One region of the Virgibacillus kekensis genome, then DNA from elsewhere that is predicted to be linked to it. Evidence: riboswitches for the same ligand, from Rfam matches in the RefSeq annotation. Region 1 holds a riboswitch; the other holds the start of a gene.

Region 1 (3,428 bases):
GTTCGGATCCTGATTCTCCTTCTGCACCGAATTTTTCCATTGTAGCAGATTCATCCATTAAGGCATCAGATGAGGAGTTCTCGTTGCTGCTCTCAAACATCGCATTCTGGAATAACGGAGGGAGTACTAAAATCATTAGTAATACAGCAACTACGGCGCTCCCAATAGGGATCCATATCACTTTATTTGATTTTTTAGGTTTCTCCAGTTCTCTGAGTTCGGAGGAGATGTTTTGGTATAATACATCTTTATCCATGCTGTCCTCAACTTTTGGCATTTGCTGTAACAAGTCTTTTACCTGTTGATCTTCGTTGTCAAACGTATTCACAAGACATCGCCTCCTCTCTGTTGCTCTTCATTCAAATAGTTTCTTAGCACTTTTAAACCCCTGTGCTGAGTTGTTTTTACCTTACTGGGAGTAAAATTAAGTATGTCCGCAGTTTCCTGAATGGAAAACGAATGTATGTATCGTAATATAAGTACACTTTTTTGATCATCCGTGCATTTATCTAAATAACGATAAACATTCTGGACGGCCTCGTTCTGAATCGCTATTTCTTCAGGTAAAGGCTTCTGATCCTGAAGTAAATGTCCTTTCTCTCCCCAGTCAAAAAACTCCGAAATCCTTTTTCGCTTCCTCTTTTTCCTTCTGAAATAATCAATCGTTACGTGTCGGGCAATAGAGAACAGCCATGTTTTTTTACTGCTGTCGCCTTTAAAGGAGTCATAGGAATTAATTACTTTAATATATACTTCCTGAACGAGGTCCTCACATGTTTCTTTATCTTTTACCATATAAAATATAAATTGATACAAGTCCTGATGATATTCATCATAAATCTTTTCAAAAACGGCTTTCATTTCGATCCCCCGTTCACTTGAATAGTCGCTTTGGAGCGTTAAAAGTTACAATATAGTAATACTATATTCCAAAACAGCAAAAATACCAACCTCATTCAGTTGGTATTTTGCAGATGAAATCGATTATTGGCATATTTTTTAAATAAATATTGAATCGCTGGATATAGCATAAAAATGAATACTCCGTTGCCAATCGCATGATAGGTATCAAACGGAAGGCTGGACAGATAGTACGGCCAGAATTCTCCGACCATGGAATACATTGTTAAGGAAATAATAAATCCATAAAGATATCCGCTGAATACAGCAAAGATGGCAAGTACAGGAAGTGGTACCCTGCCAGGGATTTTACCGAGAAAACCGCTTAAAATACCGATTAATCCCCAGGAAACTATTTGCCATATTGTCCAGATTCCCATACCCAGTATCATATTCGACAAAAACGTTGTTAGGATCGCTAATATCACCGCAGATAATGGGCCAAGCAATAGCCCAGATATAATGATTAATGCAGTGACTGGCTGAACGTTCGGGAGAAAGACAAACACTGCCCGCCCCACAACTGCCAGGGCCGCAAGTAAAGCAAGTAATGTAAGTTTATAAGTGTTCATTTACACCATTCCCTGCTACCAGCATAATTAATATGCTTGCAGGTCAAAAACTACTTTGTCCCCTGGTGAAAGTTCCAACTCGGTAGCACCAACTTTTGCCATTTCTCCGTTAACAGTATACATCCACGCCTTCTTTTCATCTTTCCCAGGTGCTATGCCATTAATGGAAGTGATAAATCCTCCATCCTCTTTAATCTCAAAGTTTTCTTTCATTACTTCCATGAGGATTGCCCCGTCTTTAATCTCAATCTCTTTTTCTTTAATTTGCTTCTCACCATTATTTTTCGAAATCGTAACAGTTACTGTGTCTTCACTCTTTTGTTCGGTATTTTCACCGGATGATTGAGTGCTTTCATTCTGATTGCTGGCTTGTGATTGTTCTTGTTCCTGGTTATCGGTCCCACATCCCACCAGCAAACCGATTATTAAGAATAATAACGCCGAAACACGAAAAAACTTTTTCTTCATTTCCCATTCCTCCCTTTATTTTTTGAGGAGTAGCGGAAGTTGGCAACCGACAAAAACATAGTGCCTATGTATCTTTTTGTTAAATAAATCCAACAAAAAAGCTGAACTCTCAGGAGTCAGCTTAAGACAATCGATACACAAACTTTCACATACGTAATGTATTCGGTCGTCCCAATCGCTCATACCCTCGAAGCATTGAAACCTTAGAAATTGGCAGGTCTACTGACTTGTGACATTTTCCTACTCCAGGTCCCTTCCCATATGGCCAGCATACAGTGGATTGCGCCTGTTTCGTACATCACTTACAGTTGCGAGGACAGTTCCGGCCTTTCACCGGATTCCCTATTAAGCATGTGCACCAATTTCTGTTCATTGTATTCAATTCTATTTAATCATATCATAATCGGTCATCTTGTAAAGGAAGTTTAAACGAAAAAGTTGTTCCTTCACCAGGTTTACTGTTTACAGTTATTGTGCCGTTATGGGCTTCGACAATATTTTTGGCAATAGCAAGCCCGAGACCCGTTCCTTTTTTCTTACTGTTACGTGTGCGTGATTTATCAGCTTTATAAAACCTCTCAAACACGAAAGGAAGGTCTTCTTCGGATATACCACTTCCATTATCCTCAACCGATACTGACAAGCTATCTTCATCACTGGTTACTCTTACTTTCACTTTCCCTTCTTTATTTGTATGGCGAATAGCGTTATCAATCAGGTTTGTAAACACTTGTTCCATTCTATCTGGGTCAATCATCATTTTAGAAACCTGCATATCCTTCTCAAGCAGTAGTTTCACTTGATTCTCATCAGCTAGACCTCTAAACTTCTTGATAATCCGCTCTACATACATGTCCATATCCACGTATTCTTTATTTAGCTGCGTGTATCCGGCTTCCATCCTGGCCAGGTCGAGAAGCTCATTAACAAGCCTTCCCATCCTTAATGACTCTTCATGGATGATTTGTGCAAGGTTATTCTTCTCCTCTTTCGTGTCTGCCACATCATCCACAATTGCCTCACTATAACCCTGAAGCATGGAAATCGGGGTTCTTAATTCGTGAGAGACATTTGCTATAAAGTCTTTGCGGAGCTTATCCAGTCTCCGTTCTTCAGACATGTCACGGATTACTGCTACTGCTCCACGAACATATGACTGGTCATATAACGGTGTCATGATCATCACCCAGGTACGCCCTTTTACATCAATTTCATGTATTGCTTCTTTTTCATCCTTAATCACGTCTTGTAAAATTCCACTTAGCGGCACAGGAGCTTTATTGCTTTCTTCATTCAGTTCGTTATTTTCAAATTTTAACCCTTCAACAAATTGACGTGCTGGTGGGTTGGTCACAAGCATATCACCATTACGGTTCAGCGTAATCACCCCATCCGCCATGGAACTTACAATACTGGATAATTGTTCCTTTTCCTGTCGAAGTGCATTAATATGAAATTTCAGCTGTCTTCCCATTCGATTAAACGCCA
Region 2 (3,428 bases), on a different contig from region 1:
TATACTGAAGATATTCATAAAAAAACACATGATTAGGGACGGAGGGACAGGCTCCTTGTACCTCCGTCCCACTTTACTGCCTCTTCATCTTTATGTGATTTAAAAAATGGAATAAAGGGTATTTATGTTTATGTATCCAATTCAAAAAAAGATGAGAAAAGGAGGCGGTCGGGCAATGACCAATGACATGCATTACGGTAAGGACTATAAAGTTGTTCCAGCCACTTCTACCAAAAGCGGTACATTTGAGAAGATAGCGGAAGATTTATGGTATCAAACCATTCAAATTGTAAATTTATGCTATGTAACTAATCCAATCGACAACAAATGGGTATTGATTGATGCGGGGATGCCAAAGTCAGCGAACAATATCATTGACCACGTTACCGAAAAGTTTGGGAAAGACTATCCACCTGCGGCGATTGTGTTGACTCATGGACACTTCGACCATGTAGGAGGGCTTGTTGACCTTGTCAAGCACTGGAACGTTCCAGTTTATGCTCATGAGAAGGAACTTCCTTATCTTCGTGGGGAACAGGCTTACCCTGAACCGGATACTTCTGTAGAGGGCGGCATGGTAGCGAAAATGTCTAAATTCTTTCCAACAGACCCGATTGAACTTGGAGATATGGTAAAACCGCTCCCTGCAGACGGAAGTGTCCCATACCTAGAGGAATGGAAATGGATTCATACCCCTGGCCACACTCCAGGCCATGTCTCATTTTGGAGAGAGAAAGACCAAACATTAATTGTTGGAGATGCTTTCGTTACTGTAAAACAAGAAAACTTATATGACGTGATGGTACAGAATAAGGAAATCAGTGGGCCTCCCCGTTATTTAACACCAGATTGGAAGGAATCTCAAATATCGGTCGAAAAATTGAGAAATCTTCATCCAAAATTGGCTATCACGGGTCATGGCCTGCCAATGGAAGGTGAAGATATGACCAAAAACCTTGACTATTTGGCAAAAAACTTCAAGAAAATAGCGGTTCCTGATCATGGACGTTATGTAGAGACGGACAAGGGGACAGGCACCGTGTCCCAGTACAGGAAATGAAGTAAAAGGAACTTCCCGGTCGGGAGGTTCCTTTTTTGAATGAGGGGGACAAGGTGCCTGTCCCCTTGTCCCTTCAATTAGATAATAAGTCTTAATTGAATTACCTTATCGCTTTAATAAACTTCCAAACTTGAAGCAGTGTAAGGGCGCGGAGGATTTATGGAAGACATAAAAAATTGGAGCTCTCTTAGATTTCACTAGGGACTTAACTCCTGATTATTGTTTTTTTGTTGCAGAAGCTATAATCCTGTGATACTCTATCAATACAATATATTGTGATTAATATTTACTTTACAACTATATATAGTACAAACGAGTTGAAGGTGACATTTGTTGTCTTAAAAGGGAACCCAGTGAAATTCTGGGACTGTCCCCGCAACTGTAAGTGTGGACGAACGAGATTTCCACTGTACCGATTGCTTCACGGCAACGGTACGGGAAGGACTCCAGTAGGGTGAAGCACGAGTCAGGAGACCTGCCTTAACTTGTAGTTTCAATTCCTCGGGGTAAGAGAAGGTGAAACGATAGAGAAGCAGATACATATTTTCTGTCGTTTTATGTCCGTCTATCCTTTGGGTAGGCGGATTTTTTTAGTAGTAAATGCTTTCTTACTCCATAGGTGCAACAAAGGGCTTTCGCCATTAATGCTTGGCGAAAATATGAATTTTAGGGAGGTAATGAAATGACAATCATAGCAGCAAGGGGTTTATCGCAATTGATTGATCACGCAACAGAAGGTCTAAAAGTAGACAAAAATGTATTAATGGAGAAGCTTAACCCGGAAACGAAACCGGATGATTTAATTAAACATGCTCTGGAAAACATCGATGAAGCCAATCCTGATTGGACATTTGTCGCCAGCAGGATCTATTTACGTCAACTTTATAAACGCGCCGCGGAAAACAGGCGGTATGATGCTAATTTACGGTATGGAAATTTTCATCAATTAATTGAGTCTCTAACTGAAAAAGGGATTTACTCCGAGCGACTTTTGACAAAGTATACCAAAAAAGAAATCGACTTTTTTGCCAGAGTTATTGATCCGAAGCAGGACTTGTTATTTAACTATCTGGGATTATATACGATGGCAACCCGCTATATGGCAACAGACCATGATAAAAATACATATGAGCTGCCGCAGGAGCGCTGGATGATAATTGCAATGTATTTAATGCAAGATGAAAGTCAGGTTTATCGCAGTCAATATGTCATCGAAGCGTACTGGGCATTAAGTAACCTGTATATGACAGTCGCAACACCAACGTTAACGAATGCCGGCAAATCACATGGCCAGCTTTCAAGTTGTTTCATTGATACGGTGGATGACAGCTTGCAGTCCATTTATGACAGCAATACCGACATTGCCAAACTTTCTAAAAATGGCGGTGGGATTGGTGTTTATATGGGGAAGATCCGAAGCCGTGGCAGTTCAATTAAGGGCTATAAGAACATGTCAAGCGGGGTTGTTCCGTGGATTAAACAGCTTAACAATACAGCGGTCAATGTCGATCAGTTAGGAACCCGTAAAGGCGCAATTGCCATATATTTAGATATCTGGCACAAGGACATTGAACCTTTTCTTGATCTGAAATTAAATAATGGGGACGATCGGCTTCGGGCTCATGATATTTTTACTGGGGTCTGTCTGCCTGATTATTTTATGGAAAAGGTTGAGGAGCGAGGAGACTGGTATCTATTTGACCCGCATGAGGTTCGGCAGGTGATGGGGTACTCGCTCGAAGATTTTTATGATGAAGAAAGAGGACACGGTACTTGGCGTGAGCGCTACCTGGAATGTGTTCACTCGGCTGAATTAACCAAGAAAGTCGTCCCTGCGATTGACATTATGAAACGGATAATGAAATCCCAACTCGAATCGGGAACACCTTTCATGTTTTACCGGGATGAGGTCAACCGGAATAATAATAATTCGCACAATGGTATGATCTATTGTTCCAACCTGTGTACAGAAATTACCCAGAATCAGTCTCCGACAGAGTTTCTGGAAGAATTTGTAGAATTGGACGATACGATTGTAAAAAAATACAAAACAGGCGATTATGTCGTATGTAACCTTAGCTCAATTAATCTAGGACGGGCAGTGCCTGATAAGGTGCTTGAACGACTCATAAAAATTCAGGTACGGATGCTTGATAACGTAATTGATATAAACACGCTGCCGCTTAAACAAACGCAAATGACCAATCAGAAATACCGCGCAATCGGCCTGGGGACATTTGGATGGCATCATTTGCTGGCAAAAGAAAATATACAATGGGAATCTGAAGAAGCAGTCGGCTATGCTGACCATTTATATGAAAAAATTGCTTACCTAACCATTAAAAACAGCATGGATCTAAGCAAGGAA

Evidence for each region. A riboswitch is a leader RNA that binds a small molecule or an ion and turns the genes downstream of it on or off. The one in region 1 is predicted to bind cobalamin.
Region 2: linked by a shared signal. The riboswitch ahead of ACFO3D_RS18010 (ribonucleoside-diphosphate reductase subunit alpha) and the one ahead of ACFO3D_RS04270 (DUF4430 domain-containing protein) in region 1 are both predicted to bind cobalamin.

What each region holds. Positions count from the first base shown of each region.
Region 1 covers NZ_JBHSFU010000003.1:566,729-570,156, forward strand. The annotation lists gene ACFO3D_RS04255 (hypothetical protein) at 1-328, opposite strand, end outside; gene sigX (RNA polymerase sigma factor SigX) at 325-861, opposite strand; gene ACFO3D_RS04265 (ECF transporter S component) at 957-1,472, opposite strand; gene ACFO3D_RS04270 (DUF4430 domain-containing protein) at 1,500-1,940, opposite strand; cobalamin riboswitch at 2,136-2,318, opposite strand; gene ACFO3D_RS04275 (ATP-binding protein) at 2,338-3,428, opposite strand, start outside.
Region 2 covers NZ_JBHSFU010000015.1:70,047-73,474, forward strand. The annotation lists gene ACFO3D_RS18005 (MBL fold metallo-hydrolase) at 176-1,060, shown strand; cobalamin riboswitch at 1,364-1,557, shown strand; gene ACFO3D_RS18010 (ribonucleoside-diphosphate reductase subunit alpha) at 1,824-3,428, shown strand, end outside.